Regions from separate parts of the Saccharopolyspora sp. NPDC045941 genome, predicted to be linked through region 2. Evidence: riboswitches for the same ligand, from Rfam matches in the RefSeq annotation. Region 2 holds a riboswitch; each other region holds the start of a gene.
What was found. A riboswitch is a leader RNA that binds a small molecule or an ion and turns the genes downstream of it on or off. The one in region 2 is predicted to bind thiamine pyrophosphate.
Positions count from the first base shown of each region.

Region 1: it holds a riboswitch for thiamine pyrophosphate, as region 2 does, so the genes downstream of both, AC07FN_RS35905 (purine-cytosine permease family protein) here and thiD (bifunctional hydroxymethylpyrimidine kinase/phosphomethylpyrimidine kinase) in region 2, are expected to answer to the same signal.
Region 3: it holds a riboswitch for thiamine pyrophosphate, as region 2 does, so the genes downstream of both, thiO (glycine oxidase ThiO) here and thiD (bifunctional hydroxymethylpyrimidine kinase/phosphomethylpyrimidine kinase) in region 2, are expected to answer to the same signal.

Region 1 is NZ_JBWKKU010000063.1:16,182-20,435, reverse strand. Features, by position in the region: gene AC07FN_RS35915 (VOC family protein) at 170-553, opposite strand; gene AC07FN_RS35910 (helicase HerA-like domain-containing protein) at 728-2,239, shown strand; TPP riboswitch at 2,283-2,395, shown strand; gene AC07FN_RS35905 (purine-cytosine permease family protein) at 2,386-3,711, shown strand; gene AC07FN_RS35900 (helix-turn-helix transcriptional regulator) at 3,720-4,254, opposite strand, start outside.
Region 2 is NZ_JBWKKU010000001.1:15,975-20,228, forward strand. Features, by position in the region: gene AC07FN_RS00070 (AMP-binding protein) at 1-233, opposite strand, end outside; gene AC07FN_RS00075 (hypothetical protein) at 355-552, opposite strand; gene AC07FN_RS00080 (hypothetical protein) at 797-1,540, opposite strand; gene AC07FN_RS00085 (hypothetical protein) at 1,751-2,008, shown strand; TPP riboswitch at 2,144-2,238, shown strand; gene thiD (bifunctional hydroxymethylpyrimidine kinase/phosphomethylpyrimidine kinase) at 2,226-3,023, shown strand; gene tenA (thiaminase II) at 3,133-3,843, shown strand; gene AC07FN_RS00100 (polysaccharide pyruvyl transferase family protein) at 4,201-4,254, opposite strand, start outside.
Region 3 is NZ_JBWKKU010000025.1:83,607-87,860, reverse strand. Features, by position in the region: gene thiG (thiazole synthase) at 1-555, opposite strand, end outside; gene thiS (sulfur carrier protein ThiS) at 647-847, opposite strand; partial or broken gene thiO (glycine oxidase ThiO) at 835-1,965, opposite strand; TPP riboswitch at 1,953-2,058, opposite strand; gene thiE (thiamine phosphate synthase) at 2,390-3,061, shown strand; gene AC07FN_RS21500 (S1 family peptidase) at 3,152-4,254, opposite strand, start outside.

The DNA.
Region 1 (4,254 bases), on a different contig from region 2:
CCGCCTTCGACCGCCCGGCGACGGGAACGCCATGGTCCTGACAGGTGGTCTGACCACACTCTAACCGGATTCGGCGGAAGATCCCATCCCCCCGGAGCACGCGCGCGCGAGCGCGCTGGGCGGCTGCCGCGGCCCAACGCGCTCTCCGTGCTTGACCAGGGGGAATCTGCTACCGGCCGCTGCCGTAGGGTTTGGTGAGGATCTCCAGGACGTGGCCGTCGGGGTCGTCGAAGTAGACGCCGCGACCGCCGTCCCGGGTGTTGATCTCACCCGCCTCCTGGTGCGCCGGGTCGGCCCAGTACGGCAGCTCCTGCGCCTTGATCCGCCCGAAGATCTCGTCGAACTCCTCGTCGCTGACCAGGAACGCGTAGTGCTGCGGGACGATCTTCTCGTCGGTCTCCAGGTAGTCCAGCGTGACGTCGTTGCACGTCTGGACGCACATGAACGGGCCGAACGGTTCCGGGTCCGGGAGGCCGAGCAGGTCGGCCACGAACCGAGCGTGGGCGACCTTGTCGGACGTGGCGACGATGGTGTGGTTGAGCTGGACGGGCATGGTGTTCTCGCCTTCCTCGTCGTGTTCCGCTGTTCCCGAGGCTAGGAGTTACACCAAGGTCGAGGTCAATACCGGCCCTTGCTGGTATCGCTCGTCCGGGTGGCGCGTCGCCCGGACGGGTCCCCGGCGGCTTAGCGTCGAGCTGGTGGGAACCGGCGAGGATCGGAGGGCGCGGTGGCGGGCAACGCGGCACAGGAGATCGCTTCGGGCTACGCGACCGAAGGCGCGGCGGTCGAGCTGGGCGCGGTGGTCGTCGACGGCTCGGTGGATGCCGCTGCCGCCGTGCGGATCCCGCTGGCGACGATGAACCGGCACGGCCTGGTGGCGGGCGCGACCGGCACGGGCAAGACGAAGACGCTGCAGCTGCTGGCCGAACAGCTGTCCGACGCGGGCGTGCCGGTGCTGCTGGCCGACGTCAAGGGCGACCTCTCCGGCCTGTCCGCTCCCGGGGAGGGCGGGGGCAAGGTGGCGGCCCGCGCCGCCGAGGTCGGCGATGACTGGCGGCCCGCGGCGTTCCCCGTGCAGTTCCTGTCGCTGGGCACCGGCGGTCGGGGCGTGCCGATCCGCGCGACCGTGACCGGCTTCGGGCCGCTGCTGCTGGCGAAGGTGCTCGGCCTGAACGCGACGCAGGAGTCGACGCTGGGCCTGATCTTCCACTGGGCCGACGAGCGCGGGCTGGCGCTGCTGGACATCAAGGACCTGCGCTCGGTGATCCAGTACCTGACCAGCGACGAGGGGAAGGCCGAGCTCAAGGGCATCGGCGGGGTCTCGGCCGCCAGCGCGGGCGTGATCCTGCGGGCACTGTCCAATTTGGAGGCCCGGGGTGGGGACGAGTTCTTCGGCGAGCCGGAGCTGGCGGTCGCAGACCTGCTCCGGCAGGTCGACGGCAGGGGCGTGGTGAACCTGCTGGAGCTCGACGACGTGCAGGCCGACCCGGTGCTGTTCTCGACGTTCCTGATGTGGCTGCTGGCCGAGCTGTTCGAGGAGCTGCCGGAGGCCGGCGACCTGGACCGGCCGAAGCTGGTGTTCTTCTTCGACGAGGCGCACCTGCTGTTCAGCGACGCGTCCAAGGCGTTCCTGGAGCGCATCGAGCAGACCGTCAAGCTGATCCGGTCCAAGGCGGTGGGCGTGTTCTTCTGCACGCAGCTGCCCACTGACTTGCCCAACGCGGTGCTCTCCCAGCTGGGCGCCCGGGTCCAGCACGCCATCCGGGCGTTCACCCCGGACGACCAGAAGGCCCTGGCGCGCACGGTGAAGACCTACCCGACGACCGAGCACTACGAGCTCGACGAGGCGCTGACGTCGCTGGGCATCGGAGAGGCGATCGTGACGGTGCTCTCCGAGACCGGTGCGCCGACGCCGGTCGCGTGGACGCGGCTCCGCGCGCCCCGCTCGCTGATGGGCGCGATCGGCGAGGACGCGGTGCGAGCCGCCGCCGCTTCATCCGATCTGCACGGGAAGTACGAGCAGACCGTCGATCGGGAATCCGCCTACGAACTCCTGGCGAAGAAGGTCGCCGCCGCGCCCGAGACGCGGGAAAAGTCTGGAGTACCGGAAAAGTCGGAAGCGTCGGGATTCCTGGAGAAGGCGATGGACAATCCCGCGGTGCGGTCGTTCTTCCGCTCGGCGGCGAGCGCGCTGGGGCGGGAGATCACCCGCGGCCTGTTCGGCAACCGCCGTCGGTGACCCGGCTGGCATCGGTCACCTGATCGGGGTAGGGTGTCGCCGACTCAATCCACGCGGGAGCTCGGGCGCACCGGGCTGAGAGGGTGGCACCACAGCGCCACCGACCGCAGAACCTGTCCGGATAATGCCGGCGTAGGGAGCTGTTGATGGCGCTTGACGTCGATCGTGCCGAAGTTCCGCACACCCTGGACGAACCGGCACCGAAGACGCTCGGCGTGCTCGACCAGGGCGCGTTCTGGGGCAACCTCGGGGTGAGCCTGCTCGGCTTCAGCGGCGCGCTGGCCGTGCTCGCGCCGGCCGGCGTGCCGCAGCTGTCGTTCGCCGCCGCCGTCACCGCGTGCGTGGTGGGCACCGTGATCGGCAGCATCATGGTCGGCCTCGCGGCCGTTCCGGGAGCACGCACCGGCGCCCCGGCGATGATGTTGCTGCGCGGCCTGTTCGGCACCAAGCTGTCGTACCTGCCGACGGTGCTGAACATCCTGCAGCTGATCGGCTGGGGAACCTTCGAACTCCTGGTCATCGCGCAGGGCGCGGAGGCGTTGTTCGGCGGCGGCCCGCACTGGTTGTACGTGCTGGTGGCCGGTGCGCTGACCACCGTGCTCACGTTGCGCCCGCTCGGCGCGCTGCGCCTGCTGCGCCGCTACGTCAGCATCGCGGTGGCGATCGCGATGGTGTACTTCTTCGTCCAGCTGCTGCGGCAGCCGCTGCCGGACATGAACACCGGTTCCTGGCAGGGCTTCTGGCCCGGCGCGGACGCCGCGCTGGCGGTCGCGGTGTCCTGGATCCCGGTCGCCTCGGACTACTCGCGGCACTCGAAGTCGGTGTCCGGCGCGTTCACGGCCGCGACGGTGGGCTACTCGGTCACCCAGATCGCCTGCTACCTGCTGGGGCTGATCGGGCTGGCGATGGTGGCCGGCGACGCGGACAAGGTGTTCGACCCGATGCTCGCGGTGCCGCTCGGGGTGATCTTCTTCGGCATCCTGGTGCTGCGCGAGGTCGACCAGTCCTTCGCCAACACCTACTCGACCGCGGTCTCCATCCAGAACCTGCGGCCCAGCGCCGACCGCCGGGTGCTGTGCGTGATCATCGGGTCGTTGATCACGCTGCTCGCGCTGACCCTGGACATCGCGGAGTTCTCGAACTTCCTGCTGCTGATCGGCTCGGTGTTCGTGCCGATGTTCGGCGTGCTGGCGGTGGACTACTTCCTGCACGGCCGCCGCCGCAGCTACGACCTGTCCGCGCAGGCCCCGTCCCGCTGGGGCATGCTGCTGGCCTGGTTCCTGGGCTTCGCGGCGTTCCAGCTGATCAACCCGGGCGAACTCGGCTGGTGGAGCCAGTTGTGGACCGGTTTGCGGGACGCGCTCGGCTTCACCGTCCCGGCGTGGATGAGCGCCGCGCTCACGTCGTTCGTCGTGGCCGCCCTCGCGGCCGCGATCATCGGCGCCTTCCGCCGCCGCGGCGCGGAGAGCTGAGACGCACGCTAATCCCGCGTACGCATCGCGAGCAGCTTGATCGCGTTCTCCGCACCGGAGCCGTCCGCGGTCGTGACCACGACCACGGACTGCTCCGGCGAGCGGGCCGGCACGAGGATCTGCTGCGCGACCGCGAGCGCGCCCACCAGCGGATGACGCAGCTCGTATTCGTCCGCTTCGCAGGGCTTGACTCGGTGATCGCTCCACAGCGCCGCGAATTCCGGGCTCTTCATGGACAGTTCGCCGACGAGCGAGGCCAGCAGGGCGTCTTCGGGATGCCGCCCCGCGACCTGCCGGAGGTTGCCGACCACGGCGCGCGCCTTGCGCTGCCAGTCCGCGTAGAGGTCGCGGGTGTGCGGGTCGAGGAACAGCATCCGGGCCAGGTTCGGCCGGTCCGCCGGGCGTTCCGGAGCGGTTCGGTCGAGGTGCCCGGCCAGCAGTGCGTGGCCCAGCGCGTTCCAGGCCAGCACGTCGGTCCGCCTGCCGAGGACCAGCGCGGGCACGGCCCCGAACGACCGCAGCAGGTCGCGGGTCAAGGGGTCG
Region 2 (4,254 bases):
CTGAGCGCGCCGCGCTCGTCGATCACGGCCGGGCGGTCGGCGTGGCGCACCGAGCCGACGGCGAAGCCCAGCGGCGGCGTGATGCCCCAGCGCCGCCAGGCGAGGACGACCCGCAGCAGCTTGTCCGGCCGGAGCGGGCTGATCACCCCCTGCTTGGCCAGGACGAACGCCGTGTGCAGGCCGGACGTTCCGCGCCCGAGGAGCGCGGCTGATCGTTGCCAGAACGTGCTCACGCAGTCACCTCTCGGTCGCCAGGTTACCGGGAGTAGATAATGCCGTGAGCGGACTGCGTGGGGAAGGCCGAGATCACGAGAGCGGGAGCGGACCGTCGTCCGCCCCGCCCTCGATGGGTGTTCACTCGAGCGTGGCGGCCTGCACGATCGCGTCGCGCAAGGCCGCCCGCAGCCTGCCGACCTCCAGCGGTGACAGCACTGCGGTCTCGCCCGGTGGGGCGATCAGCACGACGTTCTCCTGGTTGATGAACACCGACATGTCCCGACGTCTGCCGGCGACATCGCGGCAGCTCACATGCCACTGCTTGGTGGGCTCCACGATCCCCAGCCTCCCTGTTGCAGTTCGCGCGCTCTGCCTCCAGCGCGCGGTATTGATCGAGGGACGCGGTTGGGTATGAACCGTGACGGCATATGCCAGCATCATTCGCGGGCGTGGCTCAGAACACATCTACATCGGGTGATCTGGAAACTCCGAGTGATCATTCACTCGAGCGGCGGTTCCCGGAAAAGCAGAAGTCCGCAGCTCCGTTCGAAGCTGCGGACGTGAGTCGGTGGGCTGGGGCTCAGACCGGGCGGACCACCAGGCCGTTCGCCTCGGCGGTGAAGGTGACCGCCGCTTCTTCGAAGTCGGCGATCGGCAGCTCGTCCCGGACCAGCCGGTGCGGCGCGTCGAAGGCCTCCACCCGGATCTCGCCGGTGCTCAGCGTGCGCTCCGGGAAGTCCACGCCGCCGACCTTGACCTCCAGCTCGCTGCCCTGCACCGCGATGGTCAACCAACCGCCGGGCACCGTCAGCTGCTCGCCGTCGTAGGTCAGGGTGAGCCGGCTGGCGGCGGGGGCCTCGGAGCGGACGGCGACGTGCGAGATCGCGACGTCGCGGTGGCCCGAGTCGCCGGCCAGGGCGATCACGTCCCGCGTGACCTCCTCGGCCGGGCCGTCGCCCGGCTTCGGCGTGAGCACCGGGGCGCGCAGCTCGGCGGCCACCCGGTAGGGCTGCCACGACCCGGCGCCGATCAGGTTGACCACGGCGGTGACGTCGACGTCGGCCAGCAGCCGGGCGCTGCCCGGAGCCGGCGTCACCTCGACGGCGTCGACGTCGCGCCGGTTCAGCAGCTCGCGCAGCGCCTTCGCGCGCTGCCTGCTGTTGCGGTCGAATCCGCGGGTGATCGCCACCGTCCCCGAGCCGGCGGCCGCCACGGCGGCTTCGGTCAGGTCCGCCAGCGGGGCCCAGATCCGGGCGGGATCCTCCGGCCGGGGTTGCCGGCGGGAACGGGCGAAGCTCGGGGCATCGGTCGTGGTTTCCATCATCAACCACTTTAGTCCGCGATGAAGGGTCCCCTTGCCTACCGGTGGGTGCCTTCACGGTGTGAATTCGATCGCTGTGCCGATTCCGCCCGGGTCGCGTGGGCCGATCGGAGCAGGCGGGCGGCTCGGCGATCGGAGTGGTCCGGCCGCCGAACGGTCTTGTCGCGCGGCGCACCTGGGGCAATGCTGGGGCGATCATCTAGGGGGGGCGGGATGACCGAGGTGCACTTCCCCGAACTCGGGCGCAGGCAGGCCGGTCGCGATCCGGCGCGCGGCGTGCTGGTGTGCTGGCTGGTCGCGGACGGCAGCCGGGTGCGGGTGGGCGACCGGTTGGCGGAGATCAGGGTGGGCGGCGATCGCTGCGGCCGGACGGTCGGCTGGGTTTCCGCGCTGGCCACCGGCACGCTGTGGCACCAGGTGCGGCCCGGCGAGGTCCTCACCGCCGGCGTGGTGGTCGGCCTGATCGACTGAGAGCCGTTCGGGAGGCTGCGGCAGGGCGGCTCTTGCGCTTCGAAGCGGCGAAGCCGCTTAGCACCGCCTCGCGGAACGAGTTCGGAAACAGCAAGGCGGGCGTGGTCGTGGGCCCGGCCCGGTTGTTAGGTTGGTGGCAGTGACGCGGGGTGCCCGGCTGCCGGGCTGAGAACAGACCCGTTGAACCTGACCTAGCTCGTACTAGCGGAGGGACGTCATGGTTCCCAATGTGCTGACCATCGCCGGCACCGACCCCAGCGGCGGAGCAGGCGTGCAGGCCGACCTGAAGACCTTCTCGGCGCACGGCGCCTACGGCATGTCCGTGATCACCGCGCTGGTCGCGCAGACGACCACCGGGGTGTCCGAGGTCCACGAGGTGCCGCCGGAGTTCATCACCGCGCAACTGGTCACGCTGCTCGACGACGTGCGGGTGGACGCGGTCAAGATCGGCATGCTGGCCAACGCCGAGGTGATCCGCGCGGTGGTCGAGGTGCTCGACCGCTACGCGCCGCCGCACGTCGTGCTGGACCCGGTGATGGTCGCCAAGAGCGGGGACCGGCTGCTCGCCTCGGAAGCGGTCGGCGCGCTGCGCGAGGAGCTGCTGCCGCGGGTGGACCTGATCACTCCGAACCTGCCGGAGGCCGCGGACCTGCTGGGCGAGCCGGAGCTCACCGACCCCGCCGACATGCCCGCGCAGGCCGAGCGGCTGGCCGGGCTGGGGGCGAAGCAGGTGCTGCTCAAGGGCGGCCACCTCGACGGCGGGACCAGCGTGGACCTGCTGTACGGCGACGGGATCGCCGAGTTCCTCTCCAGCGAGCGGGTCGCGACCACCAACGACCACGGCACCGGCTGCACGCTGTCGGCCGCGATCGCCGCGCTGCGACCGCAGCGCGGCGACTGGCTCGAAGCGGTGCGCGAGGCCAAGGAGTACCTGACGGAGGCCCTGCGCACCTCCGACCGGCTCGACGTGGGCCACGGCCACGGCCCGGTCCACCACTTCCACCACTGGTGGTGACCCGGCGACCCGTCCTGCCGCAATTTCAATGGAAATCGGACCTTCGATTTCCATTGAAATTGCGTGCGCCGTTCGCCGCGGTGCCGAAACACGATCACGAGAGGTTCTGATGAGCAAGTTGCCCGCTCCGCCCGCCGACGGTTTCTGCGCCAAGGCTTGGGCGCACACCGCCGATCTTCAGCAGGCGATCGTCGAGCACCCGTTCAACGCCGCGCTGACCGACGGCACCCTGGACCGCGCCCGCTTCGCGTTCTACATCGTGCAGGACGCGCGCTACCTGGTCGGTTTCGCGCAGGCGCTGGCCGCCGCCGCGACGAGCGCCGACACCGCCGAGGACGCCGCGTTCCTCGCCGGCGCCTCGCAGGGCGCGCTGGTCGAGGAGCGCCGGTTGCACGCCGGGTACGTCGCCGAGTTCGGCCTGTCCGACGCCGAGATCGCCGGGATCGGCACGTCCCCGTCCTGCCTGGCCTACACCTCGTTCCTGCGCGCGAACGCGCTGACCGAGCCGTATCCGGTGCTGCTGGCGGCGATCCTGCCGTGTTTCTGGGTGTACCAGCACGTCGGCACCACGATCCTGGAGGCCACCGGAGGCGCCGAGGGCCACCCGTACCGGGCGTGGATCCAGACCTACGCCGACGACGAGTTCGCCGCGGCCGTGCTGACCGCCCGCGACCTCACCGACCGGGTCGCCGAGGCTGCGGACGACGAGACCCGGCAGCGGATGCTCGAAGCGTTCACCCGGGCCACCGAGTACGAGTGGCTGTTCTGGAACAGTGCCTGGATCAAGGAGGAATGGCCCACCGCGCGCTTCCTCGGATGAGGAATTCCCGGCTCGTCCGCGCAGCGGCGCAAGTTGTGCGGGCGGGCCGGGCGGCGGCGGGCCGGCGGGCGAAACCCGTTGCGAGGTGGGAATAATCCGCGCCGACTCGATGTGACCGGGCGCACATGTTGCACCGCTAACGTATCGTGCGGTGCAGCGATGCTCTCTGCGAGACGCCCGTCCGGGCGAGGAGCAAAGCGTGGATTCTTCCACCCGTGGACGGAGTTTCGTCGGCCGTGGGCATTTCTCTTCTGATCGTCTTCGCGGGCATGCTGGTGCCCGTGCTGGCGGCTGCGCCGTTCTACATCGCCGACCGCCGTCGGCAGCGCGAAGACGCAGCCGGCGGCGAGGAGTAGATCAGCGCCCGTAGATCGCCTTCGCGAGTTCTTCCTTGGCCTGCTTCAGTTCTCG
Region 3 (4,254 bases), on a different contig from region 2:
GCCCGCGTCCAGCACGATCGGCACCGACGCGCGGGAGACGATCATCTCGATGTTGTGCGGGTTCCGGATGCCCAGGCCGGTGCCGATCGGCGAGCCGAGCGGCATCACCGCGGCGCAGCCGGTCTCCTCCAGCTTCAGCGCCAGCACCGGGTCGTCGTTGGTGTAGGCCAGCACCACGAAGCCCTGGTCGACCAGCTGTTCCGCGGCGTCGAGCAGCTCCACCGGGTCGGGCAGCAGGGTGTCCTCGTCGGCGACGACCTCCAGCTTGACCCAGTTCGTCTCCAGCGCCTCCCGCGCCAGCTGCGCGGTCAGCACGGCCTCCGCCGCGGTCCGGCAGCCCGCCGTGTTCGGCAGCGCTTCGATGCCGAGCTTGCGCAGCAGGTCGAGCACCCCGGTGCCGCCGCCGGCGTCGGCGCGGCGCATCGCCACGGTCGTCAGCTCGGTTCCGGACACGATCAGCGCGCGCTCCAGGACCGCGAGGTTCGTCGCCCCTCCGGTCCCGGTGATCAGCCGCGAACCGAACTCGCGGCCGGCGATCACCAACGGGTCGTCCATGACTCTCCTAACAACGGGTCCACCGAATCCGGGTAGCGCGGGATCCGGCGTGCTTCTGTTGCCCTGCAAGGGGATTCGGGCCAGAGGGGCGTCAGCCGCCCTGCACTGCGGTGAGGACCTCGATCGCGGCATCGGGGCGCAGCGCGGTCCCCGGCCACAGGGCGCGCGGCACCACGGCGCCGTCCAGCGCCACGGCCACGCCCCGCTCGGGCACCCCGAACTCCCGCAGCACCGCCGCGAGCGTTGCGTCGGCGGCGACCTGCCGGGTCTCCCCGTTGATCACGACGTGCACTGGTGTCCTCCCCATCGGCTCGGATCGGCGGCCTTGATCTCGACGGCGGGTTCCTCGTCGCGCAGCAGCGCGAGCACCGCCTCGACCGTCACCGGGGCGAGCAGGAAGCCGCCGCGGTGGTGCCCGGTGGCCGCCAGGACACCGGGTTCCAGCCAGCCGAGCACCGGCAGGTTGTCGTCGGTGCTCGGGCGCAGCCCGGCCGCGGCCTCGACCAGCTGGTATTCGGCGATGCCCGGCATCAGCCGCTCGGCGTCGGCGATCAGGTCCCGCACCCCGCCCACGGTGACCTCGGTGTCGAACCCCACCTCGTACTGGGTGGCGCCGAGCACCAAGCCGCCGTCGTCGCGCGGCACCAGGTAGGTCTGCCGACCGCGCACCGGGCCGCGGATCGTCCGGCTCGGCGGCGGCAACGCCGTGCTCCGCGCGCGCAGGCGGAGGATTTCGCCCTTCACCGGCCGGATCCGGTCCCGCAGCGCAGGATGCAGCGCGCCCGAATGCACGCCCGCCGAGATCACCGCGACATCGCAGTCCACAGTGGAATCTTCGAGCTCCACCGCGCCGGGCCGGACGCGCTTCGCGTTCGCCGCGACGAACTCGACGCCCGCCGCGGTCGCGGCCGCGCGCAACGCGGCCAGCGCGAGGCGGTTGTCGACCGCGAGATCGCCCGGCACTTCGAGCCCGCCGCGCACCGCCGGGCCCAGCGACGGTTCGAGCCGCCGCACCTCCCGGCCGGTCAGGCGGGTGACGGCGCGGCCGAGCCGCGCGAGGTACTCAACCAGGTTGTCGAGCTCCGCGCGGTCCGCGCTGTCGACGCCGACGACCAGGGTTCCCTCGCGGCGCAGCCCCGACGGCAGGCCCGAGGCCCGGGCGAGTTCGTCGGCGAACTCCGGCCAGAGCCGCAGCGACGCCGCGCCCAGCTCCAGCAGTTCCTCCTCGCCGGGCCACGCCTCGGCGAGCGGCGCCAGCATTCCGCCGGCCACGTTCGAAGCCCCGGACGCCGGTTCGGCGTCGACGAGTTGCACATGATGCCCGGCGGCGGCTGCGCGCCACGCCACGGACATGCCGATCACGCCGCCGCCTACGACGACGACGCGTTTGTTCCGTTCTTCAGACACTCCACGCTCCCTGCGCCGGCATGACCCGGATCAGGTTCGACGGTCGGGGCCAACGCCCCCTCTCAGCCCGGCAACCGGGCTCCCGTGCTCACCGCCAACCACCGTACCCGGCGAGGATCGCCACGTCGTTACCTGTCTTGAACTCACTTTGCGTAACGGTGCAGGTAGCGGAACCTCAGACGCCGCCTGGACTGTGGGAGCCCCGACTTACGTATGACCAATACGCGGCATCGGGGCTGTCCTCGCCAGACGACGCCTGAGAACCCGCGGCGGTGCGGGTTGCGAGGGTGGGCTAAGCGGCTCCGTCGCTTCAAAGACAGTGCGGATGAGCAACTTTCACAAATTTCGGGCACCGGGTGGGAACGCACGCCCGTGCTCGCGTTCACGCGGTCCGGCGGCGGCGTCGCGGGAGGCTACCCTGTGGGGCATGCCTGGATTTGACGGCTTCGGCATCCGCGCTCGCCTCGACGAGGCGCGGCTGTACCTGTGCACCGACGCGCGCGCCGAGCGCGGTGATCTCGCGGAGTTCGCGGACGCCGCCTTGGCCGGCGGGGTCGACATCATCCAGCTGCGGGACAAGAACCCGAACGGCGCCCCGCTGGAGGCCCGCCACGAGCTGGCGGCGCTGGAGGTGCTTGCCGAGGCGTGCCTGCGGCACGGCGCGCTGCTCGCGGTCAACGACCGCGCCGATGTCGCGATGGCCGCCGAGGCCGACATCCTGCACCTCGGGCAGGACGACCTGCCGGTGGAGATCGCCCGGCGCATCGTCGGCGAGCACGTCGCGATCGGCCGGTCGACGCACGACGTGGTGCAGGCGGACGCCGCCGCGATCGAGGCCGGCGTGGACTACTTCTGCACCGGCCCGGTGTGGACGACGCCGACCAAGCCGGGCCGCTCGGCGGCCGGGCTTGAGCTGGTGGAGCACGCCGCGGAGCACCGCGGCCACGGTCGGCCGTGGTTCGCGATCGGCGGCATCGGCCCGGACAACCTGGACCAAGCCCTCAAGGCCGGCGCGGAGCGGGTCGTCGTGGTCCGCGCGATCACGGAGGCCGAGGACCCGCGCGCCGCGGCCCGCGAGCTCCGTGACCGCCTGCCGTAACGCTCGGCGGCTGAGCGATTTCGCACGAAATCGCCCTCCCCGGACGCGACGCGGCCCCCGGCCGGGTGCCGGGGGCCGGTCTGGTGGCGCTTACTGGGTGAGCAGGGTCAAGCCGTAGGCCTGCAGGATCTCGTTCACCGGCTGGAAGTAGGTCGTGCCGCCGGAGCTGCAGTTGCCCGAACCGCCGGAGGTCACGCCCTGGGCCTGGCTACCGGACAGCCAGGAGCCGCCCGAGTCGCCGGGCTCGGCGCAGACGTCGGTGCGGGTCAGGCCGGTCACCGTGCCCTGCGGGTACTGCACGGTCTGGTTCTTGGCCTGCACCGAACCGCAGTGCCAGCCAGTGGTGGAGCCGGAGCGGCAGATGGACGCGCCCACGGCGGACTCGGTGGAGCCCGCGACGCCGACGGTGGTGCCGTTGTACCGGTTCACCAGCGGGCGCGGGGTGTCGGCGGAGCCGACCCGGACCCAGCCGTAGTCGTTGCCCGGGAACGACGAGCCCTCGAACTGGCCGGTGGGCTGCGAGGTGGAGTCGCCGACGCTGCCGCAGTGCCCGGCGGTCACGAATCCGCCCTGCACCGAGAATCCGACGGAGCAGCGGGAGCCACTGCCGATGTAGTAGGCGTTGCCGCCGATGACATCGGCGTAGGTGCGGGGGTTCTCCAGCGATTCGGTTACGCGCACCGCTTCCGTGATGACCCCGGAGGTGTGCACGAACCGCGCCGCGTCGGGGGCGGTGCCCGGCCTGGTGGTGACGACGACGGAGTTCACCTTGCCGTCGACGTACCAGCCGGAGACGCCCTTCGGGGCGATCGAGCTGCGCAGATTGAGGCCTTCGACGACCCCGTTGAGCTGCTCGATGCTGTAGATGACGAGCTTCGGCTCGGCGCCGGCCGCGCGCACCTCGTCGAAGCGGGCCTGGTCGGTGACGCCGACGACGAGCTTGCCGAGCGCCGGGTCGAAGTAGGACCCGCCGTAGGTGCTGCCCAGCGCGCCGCTCAGCCGCTCGTCGGCCTGGGCCGCAGCGGCTTCCTGGTCGAGGCGCTGGAGGGCCTGGTCCCGGTCCAGGCCGAAGTCGCGCTGCATCGCGTCGAGCAGGGTCGCCCCTTCTGCCGCGGGCGGCGCGGTTTCGGTCGCGGTGGCGGGCATGGTCAACGCGGCCACCGTTCCCGCCGCCAACATCACGGTCCCGGCCA